Regions from separate parts of the Arthrobacter sp. KKT183 genome, predicted to be linked through region 4. Evidence: riboswitches for the same ligand, from Rfam matches in the RefSeq annotation. Region 4 holds a riboswitch; each other region holds the start of a gene.

Region 1 (3,869 bases), 620 kb from region 4:
CGGCTGGTGCCCCAAGTGATCGTGCAGGTACCACGACAGATTGTTTTCCACCTTGGTGCGCACACCGGCTGATGCGTTCTGGTAGTAGGTGCGGGAGCGCGCAAGTTCCACGATGTCCGAGACCGGAAGAACCTGCGTCCATGGAATGACCCTAGACTCCGGCTCCGAAAAGCGCGGACCAAGCATAGGGCGGTAGCTCGGCCGGAAAACGTCTCCGGCATGCATGATGCGGGAGAGCCGGTGTACCCAGGCAACGCTGACGTCCAGCTGATTCCAGACGAGCGCGAATCTTCCCCCCGGTGCCAACACACGTGCGGCCTCCTGGCTTGCCGCAGCAGGATCACACCAGTGCCAGGCCTGGGCAATTGTGAGTACATCAGCGCTCGCCGTTGCGAGTCCCGATGCCTCGGCAGTTCCCTGCACTCTGGCTACGCGCGGGAGTTGTTGTCCGAGGACTGCAAGCATGTCCAGGGATGGGTCAACAGCTGTCACCTCCGGGCAGCGGCGGATGAGCTCCCGGGTGAACTTGCCGGTGCCGGCGCCAACGTCTGCTGCGCGCAACGCTCCGGCGGGTATGAGCCAGTCCACGCTGTCTTGGGGGTAGCCCGGACGCACGCGCTCGTAGCGGTCACTTTCCTGCAGGTAGCCCCGCGCCAATTCACGACGGCGGTGTTCGGCGAGGCGCGGACCTCCAACACCCATGTTGGGAACTCCTCGCATGACGGGTACGGAACCCGTCAATTAAAGCACCCGGTTGAAGGCGGCGTCGTGCCGAGGAAGTGCGGTCGCAGCGCTCAGTCGGTTGTGCAGGGCGCGGCGCCGGCAGTTCCCGGCGTGGGCGGAGCCCAGTCAGGGAAAGGGCGGGTCTCGACCGCGGGCACCCAGCGCCCGGCGTCGACCGCATAGTCAGTCCCCAGTCCATCCCGAAGAAGCGAGCGCAAACCGGTCAACAGCCTGTCGACGTCGTCCTGCCGTGATCCGAGCCCGAAACTCGCCCGTAGCGAACCTGACGGCAGGCCCAGCCGCTTCAGCAGCGGATGAGCGCAAAACTTCCCGTCCCGCAGTCCAACCCCGTGTTCTGCAGACAGATATGCGGCGACCAGCCCGGCGTCGTAACCGTGGACAGAGAAGTTCACTACGCCGATCGCATCGGTGCTGTCAGCGAAGATGCGGTGAACTGCTATGCCGGGAAGGTTGGAGAGCCCTTCCACGAGGGCATCCCGCAGCTCTGATTCATGCGCAAGCCAGGCCGGTTCATCCAACCCAGCGATGGCCTCTGTTGCCTTCGCCAGCGCGGCTGCACCGAGCACATTCGGTGACCCGCCCTCATGGCGCGCGGAACCGGTTGCCCAGGACACCGAGTCCACTTTCACAGTCTTCACTGCGCCGCCTCCGGCGAGGTGGGGCCTTCCGGAATCGAGCCAGTCGCCTCTACCGACCAGGACGCCCGCGCCGAAAGGCGCATACAGTTTGTGGCCCGAGAAGGCCGCGTAGTCGATACCGTCGCGGAGCAGATCCAGCCGCCGGTGGGGAGCGAGCTGAGCCGCGTCGACGACGATCCGCGCGCCGTGCGCATGAGCCGCCGCTGCGAACCGGCCGATGGGCAGAACTTCTCCGGTGACATTCGACGCACCGGTTACAGCAAGCAGGCTGATTCCTCCGGATGCCAATTCCTCTTCCACAGCGGCGAGCGTTTCCTCGATGGTTCCCGCGGCGACCAGCCCGCGATGGGGAAGCTGCAGCCAGGGCAGCAGATTGGCATGGTGTTCCACGTCGAGGTAGAGGACCTCACCGTCCTCCGGCAGGCATCCAGCCAGGAGGTTCAGCGAATCGGTGGTGTTGCGGGTGAAGATGACCGCATCATCTTCCCGGCCGCCGACGAAGTTCCGCACAGTCCTTCGTGCATTCTCGTAGAGCGAGGTGGAGATTTGCGATGCGTACCCGGCGCCCCGGTGCACACTCGCATAGTAGGGAAGCACGCTCTGCACATAGTCATTGACCTGCTGCAGCGCCGGCGTTGAAGCGGCATAGTCCAGGTTGACGTAACGGACGGCAGTGCCGTCCACCAGCGGCGCCTGCAGCTCAGCGCCCATCACGGACGCCAGCGGTGCAGCGGAGAGTTCGTTCTCAAGAAGTGCGTTGCTCACAGGAGGTACCCCACGTAGGTTCAGGGGACCTGCTTCACCAGGCCCCGCGCTTGCCGAACCACGTTCTGGCCCGGCCAGGTCGTCACCCGGGGCACCCCGCCGCGGAAGGAGGGTTGCCGGCCAGCAAACCGGGGTTTAACGCTGGCACTCGTGACCTAGGAATCCAGACTAAAGCAGGCCGGGAATATCCGGTCCTTGTGTTACGTGTTGGTGTTAAGCGACCACGTCAGACGCCGGTACCTTCCTGAAGCAGATCGTCCAGCGAGGGGTTCAGTCGCTTCAGGACATCATTGTGAAGTGTGCTGTTGGTTGCCAGCGCGTTGCCTCCGAAGGGTCCGTCGGAGCCTTCGAGTGACGTGAAGCGACCGCCGGCTTCCGTGACGATGGGTACCAGCGCGGCCATGTCATACAGGTTCAGCTCAGGTTCGCAGGCGATGTCCACAGCGCCTTCGGCGACAAGGCAGTAGGACCAGAAGTCACCGTAGGCGCGTGTACGCCACACGGATTCGGTGAGCGACACGAATTCGTCAAAGTTGCCGCGCTCTTTCCAGCCGGACAGGTTCGAGTAGGAGAGCGAGGCGTCTTCCAGCCGGGATACGCTCGAAACCCGGAGCCGGCTGGCTGCCGCGAGAGACTTACCCATGAACGCACCGGTGCCCGTTGCAGCCCACCAACGCTTTCCGAGCGCGGGGGCGCTCACAACACCGACGACAGGCCGGCCCTCGTCCACCAATGCAATGAGGGTAGCCCATACCGGTACGCCCCGGACGAAGTTCTTGGTTCCGTCAATAGGATCGATGATCCAGCGCCGCGAGCCGGCGCCGCTGCTGCCGTACTCCTCACCGAGTACGGCATCGCGCGGACGCGCACGCGAGAGTTGCCCGCGGATAGCCTCTTCCGCCGATTTGTCCGCATCCGTGACCGGGGTGAAGTCCGGCTTGGTTTCGACCGCCAGATCCAGCGCCTTGAACCGGGACATGGTCTGGTCGTCTACGGAGTCGGCCATTACATGGGCAAGGCGGAGGTCATCGTTGTAGCTCTGGAGGTTCATACTTTCAACCTATATGGTCAGGGTGCACAGATGCGGGAGGTCCCGATGCGGACGCGCTCAGCGCTGGGCTACGATCGGTTCACGCACGCACAGGAACGGGTGTCATTGAACGGTGTGCTGTTAAACGCAAGAAAGGGGACACCGGCCGAAGCCGATGTCCCCTTTCTTGAAGCGCTAGATCTTGAAGCGCTGAAACTTAGAGAACGGAGACTTAGAGAACGGAGATGTTCTCAGCCTGGGGGCCCTTGGGGCCCTGGGTGGTCTCGAAGCTGACCTTCTGGTTCTCCTCAAGCGAGCGGAAGCCGCCGGAGTTGATTGCGGAGAAGTGAGCGAAAACGTCAGCGCCGCCGTCGTCAGGAGCGATGAATCCAAAGCCCTTTTCAGCGTTGAACCACTTGACTGTACCTGTTGCCATTTTTTTATTCCTTGAGTGTGAGGATCCCCCCGTACTTCGGGGTTCCTGTCGCGGTGTTCATTTCGCCTGCAAAAAAAGCTTTCGAACTCCGGAGAGAAATCAAGGCTTAACATTCGTGCGCAACACAACAACTCCGTTCAGTCTAGCAGGCAATCGGCGCCGTAGTCACATCACTCACTGCATCCCCAGCTCCTTGGCACCCTGGGAAGGTTCGATGCCCGCCCCGAGAAGCCGGCGCAGCGAAGACAGGCGCACC
Region 2 (3,869 bases), 1.1 Mb from region 4:
CGCTCGAAACCTGGGGCATACACTACAGAATCCCGCCGTCCACGAAGCCGCTTCAACAGAGCAGCATAGCCATGCTCGTCGAACGTCTCGGGTGCGCCCTTGCGTTCCAGAAGACCCAGGCGCGCCAGCTCCTGATCGGACAGATGGAACCCGTCCAAAGGAACATGGGCGAAGCGCTGCTGATCCGGGTCGGGTTTGTTCTGGTTCAGTGAAGCCATCAACTGCTCCGCCAAGGTTGTCTTGCCGACTCCCGGCGCGCCGACAATCCCAACAACCACGACGCCGGCCTCGCGCGCCGATATGCGCTCTATTCGATCAACAAGTTCCGACAGCGTCACCGTGCCATCCTGACATGTGACCCGGGTCGAGAACGCCGTTTATGGGCAGAATGGGTCCCATGACAACGGCACTCATCCTCAGCGGCACCGGCCGGTACGCGGACCCCTGGCACCCGTTCGCGGAAACTTCCGCGGCCATCGCGGACCTGCTCCGCGGTCACGGACTCACCGTAGAAACAGCCGACGACGTCGACACCACCCTCGGTAGCTTCCGTGACTCTGCTGCCTGGCCGGATCTGCTGGTGGTGAATGTCGGCCTCCCGCGGGACGGCGGCACTTCCCCCGGTACAGATGCCGCCCGTGATGGCCTGGACGCCTGGGAAGCCGGCGGCCGTCCGCTGCTCGCCCTGCACTCGAGCGCCACGAGTTTTGTCGATTCCGAGTCCTGGGAAGCGGCGCTCGGCGGACGCTGGGTACGCGACGTGTCCATGCACCCGGAGTACGGCGCGGCAACCATCCTGCTCGAGGGCTCCTTCCCCGTCGGTATTCCCGACTTCACTCTCGCCGACGAACGCTACAGCTGGCTGCGCACCTCACCGGACGTCGTCGTTCACGCCCGCCACGAACACGAGGGGCACTTGCACCCTTTGATGTGGTCCCTGGAGCGACCTGTCGGGACTGGATCCGCACGAAGCTTCTATGACGCACTCGGCCACGACGCGGCGTCGTACTCCTCACCGGAACACCGCGAACTGATGAAGCGCGCGGTGGACTGGCTGCTTGGCTAGGTCTCTTGTCGCAGGGTCAGGATCTCCGCGCCATCGTCGGTGATCGCGATGGTGTGCTCACTGTGCGCGGTCCGGCAGCCCGTAGCGCTGCGGAGTGTCCACCCGTCGGCGTCGACTGCCAGTTCAGCGGTATCCGCCATGACCCATGGCTCCAGCGCCAGCAAAAGCCCCGGGCGCAGCACGTATCCCCTGCCGGGCCGTCCGGTGTTTGCCACGTGGGGATCCTGGTGCATTGTCGACCCGACACCATGACCGCCGAATTCCGTATTGATCGGATAGCCCGCGGCGCTGAGGACTGAACCAATGGCAGCGGAGATGTCGCCGATGCGCGCGCCTGGTCTGGCGGCGGCAATCCCGGCAGTCAATGCACGTTCGGTGGCATCAATCATCGCGACGCTCTCCGCCGGCTTTGACTCGCCAACGATGAAGCTGATGGCGGAGTCTGCGACGATTCCGCGCTGGGAGACGGCGAGGTCCAGGGAGAGCAGGTCGCCGTCGGCAAGCGAGTAGTCATGCGGCAGACCGTGGAGCACAGCATCGTTGACGGACGTGCAGATATAGGCGCCGAACGGGCCGCGCCCAAACGGCGGCTCGTAGTCGACGTAGCAGGACACCCCGCCTGCCTCAGCGATCATCTCTTTGGTCCACTGGTTGATCTCCAGCAGGTTTGTCCCGACCGTGCTGCGGCTCTTCACCGTCTGCAGAATGCTGGCGACCAGCGCACCCGCTTCCTTTGCCCTGGCCAACTCGCTCGCGTTCAGAATTTCAATCATGTAGATGACCCTCTCACGCTGCCGATGTCCGGCTGAAGCGTTCCTTTGTTACGACACATATTGCGCCGGACCCTTGCAAAAGCGTTTAGTGGAATTCCACCATCCCGAGCGGCCGAGAGACCTGGATCGTTGACGCCGCAGCAACCCTTACCTGCTTGCAGGAGAACGGGTGCTACTGCCAGGAGCGATGGAGTTATACATGAGCACCGTTCTTCGAGCGCACCGTACCCAGGCCATTTCCACTGATGGCAACCAGACACTGCCGCTGACTTTCTCTTCGTTGACCCGAAGTTTCGGGAGCGGAAGCGAGCAGCACGTGGTGCTTCGCGACGTGACCCTGGACGTTGAAGCAGGCGAGGTTCTCGCCATTGTGGGCGCCAGCGGTTGCGGGAAATCAACCCTCCTGCGAGCCGCGGCAGGACTGGACGCTCCCACCAGCGGTGCGGTACTCATCGACAGCACAGCAGTGGACGGGATCGATCCCCGCTGCGCCGTCGCGTTCCAGGAACCCCGACTCCTCCCCTGGCTCTCGCTGCGCGAGAACATTGCTATCGGCCTGCCCAGGGAAACCAGTTCCGCCGCGGGCAAGGCGAAGGTGGAGGAGCTTTTGGGCCTCGTGGAACTCGACGGGTTCGCCGGCCACCGGCCCCGCGAAGTGTCCGGAGGCATGGCACAGCGGGCATCGCTGGCACGTGCACTGGCACGCAACCCGGGCGTCCTGCTCCTCGACGAACCCTTCGGCGCACTCGATGCCCTGACGCGGCTGAAGATGCAGGACCTCCTGCTGCGTATCCACCAAACCACCCCGACCACGGTCCTGCTGGTCACCCATGATGTTGACGAAGCGCTGCAGCTCGCCGACCGGGTGATCGTTCTCGCGAAGGAGCCTGACGTCCAGGGTGCAACCATCAGCCGCGTGCTGGAGGTTCCGGGCGACCGTCCGCGCGACCGCGGCTCAGCCGAACTTGCCGCGCTACGCAGTTCGCTGCTGAGCAGCCTCGGCGTCGACAGCCACCAGCACTAACCGCGCGCCTGCGGCCAGTTCGCAGCGCCGTATCCCAGCGCGTGCGGCGCCCACCGTGCCGCCATGTTGCGCCGACACCCCCAAGAACAAGCCCCCTACACCCGTCCCACGCACTCTCCGAAAAGGATCACCATGAAGAGCACCGCACGTTTTCAGTTCGCCGCCACCGCCGCAATCGCCGCCCTCGCCCTTAGCGGCTGCGTTGCCGGGGAAAACGCCGACGGCTCAGTCGGCGAAGCCGCAGCCGCGACCGGCGGAGAACTCACGGTGGACTTCGCCACCTACAACCCGCTGAGCCTCATCATCAAGGACCAGGGCTGGCTCGAGGCCGAGTTGGAAGATGAGGGCGTAACGGTCAAATGGGTCCAGTCCGCCGGATCGAACAAGGCCAACGAACTGCTCCGCTCCGGCGAAGCTGACGTCGCCTCAACGGCCGGTTCGGCAGCGCTGATGGCCCGCGCCAACGGCTCCCCCATCAAGACCATCGACATCTACTCACAGCCCGAATGGTCCGCACTGGTCACAACGGCGGAAACCGGTATCGAATCCGCGGAGGATCTCCGCGGCAAGTCCATCGCCGCCACCAAGGGCACCGACCCTTACTTCTTCCTGCTCCAGTCACTGGCCGAGCACAACGTTGATCCGAGCGAAGTGACAATCCAGAACATCCAGCACGCCGATGGCTGGGCCGCCCTCAACACCGGCTCGGTGGACGCCTGGTCCGGCCTCGACCCGATCATGGCCGCAGCCGAAGAAGACGGCGCCGAGCTGTTCTACCGCAACGTGGACTTCAATACCTACGGCTTCCTCAATGCCACCGAGTCCTTCCTGGAGGAAAGCCCGGAACTCGCACAAGCAGTGGTCAACGCCTACGAGAAAGCACGCCAGTGGGCTCAGGAAAACCCGGAGGAAACCGCAGCCATCCTCGCCGAAGTTGCGGGCATCGAAGAATCCGTGGCCACCAAGGTCATCTCCGAACGGTCCAACCTCGACGTCAACGGCACCC
Region 3 (3,869 bases), 640 kb from region 4:
GGAAATCAATTCACGTCCCGAGCGGCAGGATCCGCCGGATGACCTGATCCAGCTGGCACTCGAAGCCGGGTGTCTCTTCAGCATCGACAGCGACGCGCACGCCCCCGGTCAGCTGGATTTCCTCCAGTACGGGGCGGAGCGCGCCGAAACAAACGGCGTGCCGGCGGACCGCATCATTACGACGTGGCCGTTGGACAAGCTGCTCGCCTGGGCGCGCTCCTGAGAGCTTCCCAAGCTCCTTAGGCGTCCAGGAATTCCTTGGCTGCCCTGAAACCGGCTTCAAGGTCCGCCAGAATGTCATCAATGTGTTCAATACCCACTGAGAGCCGCACCAGCCCGGGGTTAACGCCGGCAATGACCTGCTGCTCCGGCGATAGCTGGCTATGGGTGGTCGACGCCGGGTGGATCACCAGCGAGCGCACGTCGCCGAGGTTCGCCACATGCGAGTGCAGGTCAAGGGCATCGACGAAGCGCTTCCCGGCCTCCGCACCGCCGGCCAGGTTGAAGGAAACGATGGCGCCGATTCCCTTCGGACCGTACGTGCGTCCGCGCTCATACCAGGGGCTTGAGGGCAGCCCGGCATAGGCAACCGACTCGACATCCTCACGCGCTTCCAGCCACTGAGCCACTTCGACAGCGTTGGAGACGTGCCGCTCCATCCGCAGGCTCAGGGTTTCCAGGCCCTGGGCGATCAGGAACGCGTTGAACGGGGATACCGCCGAGCCGAGGTCCCGCAGCAACTGGACCCGGGCCTTGAGGATGTAGGACAGGTTGGCCCCGAGGGCACCATCCGCACCCAGATCCCGTGCGTACACCAGACCGTTGTATGTCGGGTCCGGCGTATTGAAGCCCGGGAAACGGTTGGGATCCTTGCCGAAATCAAACTTTCCCGAGTCAACGATCACGCCGGCGATCGCCGTACCGTGGCCGCCCAGGTATTTGGTGGCCGAGTGGACAACGATGTCCGCGCCCCACTCCAGGGGCCGGATGAGGTAAGGGGTGGCAAGGGTGTTGTCCACGATCAGCGGCACACCGGCGTCGTGAGCGGTCCGGGACACGCCCTCAATGTCGAGTACGTCCTGCCGCGGGTTGGAGACGACCTCCGCGAAGAACAGCTTGGTGTTGGGCTGCACAGCGTCCCGCCACTGGTCCAGATTGTCCGGATCCGCCACGAAGGTGACCGAAATGCCGAACTTCTTCAGCGTATGGGCCAGCAGGTTGTAGGTTCCGCCGTACAGGCTCGGACTGGCGACGACGTGATCGCCGGCCTCCGCGACATTCAGGATCGCGAAGGTCTCCGCCGCCTGACCTGAGCTGAGCAGCAGCGCGCCCAGCCCGCCTTCAAGGCTGGCGATCCGCTGCTCAACAGCATCCTGCGTGGGGTTGCCGATCCGCGTGTAGATGGGAGCCAGTTCGGCAAGGGCAAACCGGTTGGCGGCGCTTTCGGCACTGGGAAAGACGAACGACGTGGTCTGGTAGATCGGCAGGGCGCGGGCTCCCGTGGCGCTGTCGGGTTCCTGGCCGGCGTGGATCTGGCGGGTTTCGAAAGACCATTGGTTGGACATTCAAGGCTCCTTTGGCATGGGCCCGGCATGGTGGGAGCACCGCGGGCCGCGCTTGCCGTCCGGCTGGTGCCGGGCGGCCAGGTCTTCACCCGGAGCACCCCACCGCAGCTGGAGGGTTGCTGGCCAGCAAGCCGGGGCTTGGTGCTGGCACTCATGACCACGGCCAGTGTAGGCACAGGAGTATCACGCCGCACGAAGATGACGTTCCATGTAAACCACCCGTTGAGTTGCAGAAGTTTTTGTCGCCTAGTTGCAGGTAAAAGTGTTTCCAGGCCGCAACTAGGCGACAAAAACGTCAGGGGAGGGTGAGGAGTGCGTACTTCTCCATCGCTTGGCGTGGTGCGTCCGCGTCAATTTCTCCCCGCTTCGCGAGGAGCTGAAGAATGCGTACGACGACGGAGGCTGGGTCGATCTTGAAGTACCGCCTGGCTGCGGCGCGTGTGTCGGAAAAGCCGAACCCGTCCGCTCCGAGTGTGGCGAAGTCCTGCGGCAGGAACTGGCGGATTTGATCCGGAACAGCCTTCATGTAGTCGGTGACGGCCACGATCGGTCCGGGTGCGTCCCCAAGCTGCTGGGTGACGAAGGGAACGCGGGCCTCTGCATCGGGGTTGAGGAAGGCCTCCTCCTCGGCGGCGAGTGCGTCACGCCGCAGCTCCGTCCACGAAGTCACCGACCACACATCGGCCGAAACACCCCAGTGATCTGCCAGGAGTTCCTGCGCCTCGAGCGCCCACGGGACGGCCACGCCGGAGGCGAGGATCTGCGCCTTCGGCCGGCCGCCGTCGTCGTTGCCGGGCTTCAGCCTGTACACGCCGCGCACCACGGCGTCGGCATCCAACCCGGCGGGAAGCGGCGGCTGGATGATCGGCTCGTTGTAGACGGTCAGGTAGTACATGACGTTTCGATCGTCGGAATTCGCGCCGTACATGCGCTCCAGTCCTGCACGCATGATGATGCCGATCTCGTATCCGTAGGCCGGGTCGTAGGTGATGACGGCGGGGTTGGTGGAGGCAAGGATGGGTGAGTGTCCGTCGGCGTGTTGGAGGCCTTCGCCGGTGAGGGTGGTGCGGCCTGCGGTGGCGCCGATGATGAACCCGCGGGTCATCTGGTCACCGGCTGCCCAGAAGGAATCTCCCGTGCGCTGGAATCCGAACATCGAGTAGAACACGTAGATCGGAATCAGCGGCTCACCGTGGGTTGCATAGGCGGTACCCGCAGCCGTGAAGGCAGCCACCGCACCGGCCTCATTGATCCCCGGATGCAGGATCTGGCCTTGAATCGATTCCTTGTACGCGAGAACCAACTCCCGGTCAACGGAGAGGTAGTTCTGGCCGTCCGGGTTGTAGATCTTCGCTGTCGGGAAAAAGGCGTCCATGCCGAAGGTTCTGGACTCATCCGGAACAATGGGGACAATCCGGGACCCCAGCCCTTTCTCCCGCATGAGATCTTTCAGGAGGCGGACGAAAGCCATCGTTGTGGCGGCCTGCTGCTTCCCCGAGCCACGGTTCGCAACCTCGTACGCCTTATCCCCCGGCAGCTCCAGTGCCGCCGCCTCGGTACGGCGTTCAGGAACAAATCCGCCCAGGGCACGGCGCCGGTCCAGGAGGTATTTGATTTCGGGGGAGTCGGGTCCGGGGTGGTAGTAGGGCGCGTTGTAGAGGTCGGCTTCGAGTGCTTCGTCGGGGATAGGGATGCGCAGGTGGTCGCGGAAGTCCTTGAGGTCCTGAAGGGTGAGTTTCTTCATCTGGTGGGTCGCGTTACGGCCCTCGAAGTGTGAACCCAACCCGTATCCCTTGACCGTTTTGGCCAGAATCACGGTCGGTTTGCCCTTGAACTCGGTGGCGGCCTTGTACGCCGCGTACACCTTCCGGTAATCATGCCCGCCGCGCTTGAGTCCCCACACCTGCGCATCATCCATATCCGCCACGAGATCCTTCGTGGCCGGGGTCTTCCCGAAGAAGTGATCGCGCACAAACCCACCGGATTCTGCCTTGTAGGTCTGGTAATCCCCGTCAGCGGTCTCATTCATGATCTTCACCAGATCCCCGGTGGTGTCCCTGGCAAGCAGGTCATCCCACTCCCGGCCCCACACCACCTTGATCACGTTCCACCCCGCACCGCGGAAGAACGCCTCGAGTTCCTGCATGATCTTCCCGTTACCACGCACCGGCCCGTCCAGGCGCTGCAGGTTGCAGTTGATCACGAAGTTCAGGTTGTCCAGATTCTCATTGGCCGCCAACTGCAACAACCCACGCGATTCGGGCTCATCCATCTCCCCGTCCCCCAGGAACGCCCACACCTGCT
Region 4 (3,869 bases):
CCGGAGCCCGATAACGAGTTCCTTCCCAAGCGCATCCATCAGGGCCATGCGGGGCAGCCTGAACGCCTCGATGACGATGCCCTGGCGTCCGCAACGGAGCAGGAACGGGTCGACGCCGGTCTCATCGACTACGCACCGGACCAGGTTCCGGACGCTGCCGATCCCCTCCCTGCGGAAGCTTCCGATGAAGCAGACTTTGCCCAGCGCGGGCTGAACGAGGACAACGACACGAGCTCCTGACCTGCCCGGTCACTATGCTGATCGCATGACTGTTCTGGTGTTCCTCGACCCCGCCCGTCCCGACGGCCGCATAGCTGACGCAGCACAGCCGCAGCTGATGGTTACCGACACCGGGATCACGCGGGGTGACGGCATCTTCGAAACAATGCTCGCGGTCAACGGCGCTCCCCGGAAGCTGCAGGCCCACCTCGCCCGGCTGGCGACGTCCGCCGATGCGCTGGAACTGAAGATTCCGTCGTCGGACGTGTGGGAACGCGCCATCACCACCGCGCTGGCGGCAGCCGACGACGATGGCGAACTCGTGGTCAAACTCGTCGCCACCCGGGGCGAACCAGAGGCGGGAGCCACCGCGTGGGTCCAGGTGTCCGCCGTACCGGTCGGGTTGCGCGGCCAGCGGCTGTCGGTCCTCCTGCTTGACCGCGGCTATGACAGCACGGTTGCCCAGCGTGCTCCGTGGCTGCTGATGGGCGCGAAGACCCTTTCCTACGCGGTGAACATGGCGGCGGTCCGCTATGCGCGCTCGCACGGCGCCGACGATGTCATCTTCACCTCGTCTGACGGCAAGGTCCTCGAAGGCCCGACCTCGACAGTCCTGATTGCGCGGGTCATCGACGGCGTCAAGCACCTCATCACGCCCCAGCTTGAGAGCGGGATCCTCCCGGGCACCTCGCAGGGCGCACTGTTTGCGGCGGCGCGTGAGGCAGGTTGGGATTTGGGTTACGGACCGCTCGTGCCGGAAGACCTGTTCGCGTCTGACGGCGTTTGGCTGATCTCGAGCGTCCGTCTGCTCGCCGAGGTCGAGTCCATCGACGGAAAGCCGGTGACGCTTTCGCCCGAGTTGACGGCGGAGTTGAGCGGTCTCATAGCGTCCGTCTCCTAGCCCGAGCGCCCGTCCCCCAGCCCGACCGCACGTTCCCTGGCCCACCCGTCCGTCTCTCGGCCCACCCGCAAAAGTGCCGGGAATTCGCAGGATCGTGGGGACATCCCCACGAACCTGCCACGCATCGGCGCTTTTGGCTCAGGCCTGCCACGCATCGGCGCTTTTGGCTCGGACCTGCCACGCCCCGGCGCCTTTGGCCGAGTATCGCCGGCGTTACCGCACGTTACGGCCCGGCATGGCAGGCATGGCGCCGCCGGTGCTACGTTCATTCCGGAGTAACGAGTGCCAGCGCCAAGCCCTGACTTGCTGGACGGCAACCCTCTTTCACGGCGGGGTGCCTCAGGTGACTACTCGGCACAACGATCACATCCCATGATCACCAGCGTGCACAGCGTGAGGAGACACAATGGCACTGCATTCCAACCCCCATCCCCCGGCGAATTCCCGGCCCGGCAACGGCTATGCCGGCAACATCACCGCACGTGATGCGGTGGAACGCGTCAGCAAGGGCGCCGTGCTGGTGGATGTCCGCACTGTCGAGGAATGGCGGAGCGTCGGCGTTCCCGACCTCACCGACGCCGGGACCGTCCCCCTCTTCCTCGAGTGGACGCGCTCCGACGGCAGCCGTAACGTCTCCTTCCTCAACCAGCTGAACGGGCTCAAGGGCCGCGAACTGCTTTTCCTGTGCCGTTCCGGCGTCCGTTCTGTGGCAGCAGCACAGAATGCCACCGCCGCCGGTCACACTGCCTACAACGTGCTGCACGGATTTGAGGCCGACGGCGGCTGGCGCTCCAGCGGCCTCGCCACCACAGTTCATGCAGAAGAAGCCCCAGAGAGCACGGATACGACAGATCACGCAACGACCACAGGACAGACCGCGATCACAGAACGGACCGGCGCTGCCCGTTCGGCAACGGACCGTGGCGACGCCCGTGAATGAGCACACGCCAGTAAGTGAGCCCGCGCCGTCGTCGTTCTCTCCGGCGGCCAGCCGTGAGCCCATCGCGGGGAACGGCGGCTACCCCCGAATCCAACGCCCGGATGACGACGGCGCTGCCTGGTCACCCGATACCCTCGCGGTACGCGGGGGGCTGGCACGGTCCAACTTCGAGGAGACGTCCGAGGCGCTCTTCCTGAACTCGGGCTTTGTGTATTCCTCTGCTGCGGCGGCGGAGGCAGCCTTCACCGGGGACGTCGACCGCTTTGTATACTCCCGGTACGGCAACCCGACTGTCGCCATGTTCCAGGAGCGGCTTCGCCTGCTCGAGGGTGCGGAGGCGTGCTTCGCCACAGCCAGCGGCATGTCTGCCGTCTTCACCGCGCTCGGTGCCCTCCTGGCCTCGGGCGACCGCGTTGTTGCCTCACGCAGCCTCTTCGGCTCGTGCTTCGTCATCCTCAACGAGATTCTGCCGCGCTGGGGAGTGGAGGCTGTCTTCGTGGACGGCTGGGACCTCGGCCAGTGGCAGGAAGCACTGAGCGTTCCCACCACAGCGGTCTTCTTCGAGTCGCCGTCCAATCCGATGCAGGAGATCGTCGATATCCGGGCGGTCGTTGAACTTGGCCATGCGGCCGGAGCGCAGGTCGTCGTCGACAATGTCTTCGCCACACCGCTGCTGCAGCGGTGTACGGAACTGGGTGCCGACGTCGTCGTCTATTCCGGCACCAAACACATCGACGGGCAGGGCCGGGTGCTGGGCGGCGCGATCCTCGGCCGCAGGGAGTTCATCGAGGGTCCGGTGAAGACACTCATGCGGCACACCGGGCCCGCGCTGTCGTCATTCAATGCCTGGACCCTCCTCAAGGGACTGGAAACCCTTTCCCTGCGGGTGAACCACTCCTCGTCCTCGGCGCTGACCCTCGCCCGCTGGCTTGAAGCCCAACCGGCTGTGAACTGGGTCCGTTACCCGTTGCTCGAATCGCACCCGCAGTTTGATCTCGCTGCCGCCCAGATGACAGCCGGCGGCACGGTGGTGACCTTTGAACTGGATGCACCCGAGGGAAAGGCGAAGGAGCGCGCCTTTGCGCTGCTCGATGCCCTGAAAGTCATCGATATCTCCAATAACCTGGGCGATTCAAAGACGCTGATCACCCACCCTGCTACCACCACACACCGCGCCATGGGTCCAGGAGGGCGTGCCGCAATCGGCTTGACCGACGGCGTCATCCGGCTCTCGGTGGGCCTTGAAGACGTAAGCGACCTGCAGACTGATCTGGGCAAGGCACTCACTTCCTGATGTCTGGGTAGCCTCACTCCGTAACCCAAACGATCGTCCAAGGTTTCCCCAAGAAGGCAGGAGCAATCTTGCTGCTGAGGCACACATCGAGTACGTAGTCTGGGCGGGCGTTTTCAACGCACCCCGATGCGCGTCCCACCAAAAGAAACACCTTTGGAAGGGATGTTCCCATGTCTGTCAGCAGGCGCAATTTCCTGGCGATGGGCGGCTTCGGTGCTCTGGCCGCCGCGACCCTCACCGCTCCCCTGGCCTCCATCAGCGCGAAGTCCGCGCCGGTCCTGGACGGCTCAAAGCTCAAGCCCTATCAGCTCGCGTTCACCCGTCCGCCGTTCCTGGCGCCGTACAAGACGGGAATCAACCCGTTGGACGGGAAACCGCAGAACTTCTACAACGTGACCCAGAAGGCTGCGACGGCCTCCCTTGTTCCGGGACTGAAGACACGCATCCTCGGCTACAACGGGATCTTCCCCGGTCCCACCATTTCCATCGATCAGGGCACGCATGCCGTTGTGACG

The links. A riboswitch is a leader RNA that binds a small molecule or an ion and turns the genes downstream of it on or off. The one in region 4 is predicted to bind S-adenosylmethionine.
Region 1: linked by a shared signal. The riboswitch ahead of ACZ2GY_RS10890 (aminotransferase class V-fold PLP-dependent enzyme) and the one ahead of ACZ2GY_RS13790 (rhodanese-like domain-containing protein) in region 4 are both predicted to bind S-adenosylmethionine.
Region 2: linked by a shared signal. The riboswitch ahead of ACZ2GY_RS01520 (ABC transporter ATP-binding protein) and the one ahead of ACZ2GY_RS13790 (rhodanese-like domain-containing protein) in region 4 are both predicted to bind S-adenosylmethionine.
Region 3: linked by a shared signal. The riboswitch ahead of ACZ2GY_RS16755 (bifunctional o-acetylhomoserine/o-acetylserine sulfhydrylase) and the one ahead of ACZ2GY_RS13790 (rhodanese-like domain-containing protein) in region 4 are both predicted to bind S-adenosylmethionine.

Annotation. Positions count from the first base shown of each region.
Region 1 is NZ_CM145770.1:2,285,214-2,289,082, reverse strand. It holds gene ACZ2GY_RS10895 (class I SAM-dependent methyltransferase) at 1-702, opposite strand, end outside; gene ACZ2GY_RS10890 (aminotransferase class V-fold PLP-dependent enzyme) at 795-2,093, opposite strand; SAM riboswitch class IV at 2,189-2,303, opposite strand; gene hisN (histidinol-phosphatase) at 2,374-3,198, opposite strand; gene ACZ2GY_RS10880 (cold-shock protein) at 3,410-3,613, opposite strand; gene rsgA (ribosome small subunit-dependent GTPase A) at 3,788-3,869, opposite strand, start outside.
Region 2 is NZ_CM145770.1:299,141-303,009, reverse strand. It holds gene ACZ2GY_RS01535 (nucleoside/nucleotide kinase family protein) at 1-338, opposite strand, end outside; gene ACZ2GY_RS01530 (ThuA domain-containing protein) at 398-1,066, shown strand; gene map (type I methionyl aminopeptidase) at 1,063-1,839, opposite strand; SAM riboswitch class I at 1,936-2,033, shown strand; gene ACZ2GY_RS01520 (ABC transporter ATP-binding protein) at 2,039-2,863, shown strand; gene ACZ2GY_RS01515 (aliphatic sulfonate ABC transporter substrate-binding protein) at 2,996-3,869, shown strand, end outside.
Region 3 is NZ_CM145770.1:3,546,627-3,550,495, forward strand. It holds gene ACZ2GY_RS16750 (PHP domain-containing protein) at 1-223, shown strand, start outside; gene ACZ2GY_RS16755 (bifunctional o-acetylhomoserine/o-acetylserine sulfhydrylase) at 240-1,565, opposite strand; SAM riboswitch class IV at 1,609-1,724, opposite strand; gene aceE (pyruvate dehydrogenase (acetyl-transferring), homodimeric type) at 1,861-3,869, opposite strand, start outside.
Region 4 is NZ_CM145770.1:2,902,870-2,906,738, forward strand. It holds gene ACZ2GY_RS13780 (hypothetical protein) at 1-240, shown strand, start outside; gene ACZ2GY_RS13785 (aminodeoxychorismate lyase) at 266-1,120, shown strand; SAM riboswitch class IV at 1,395-1,520, shown strand; gene ACZ2GY_RS13790 (rhodanese-like domain-containing protein) at 1,527-2,060, shown strand; gene ACZ2GY_RS13795 (O-succinylhomoserine sulfhydrylase) at 2,149-3,354, shown strand; gene ACZ2GY_RS13800 (multicopper oxidase family protein) at 3,525-3,869, shown strand, end outside.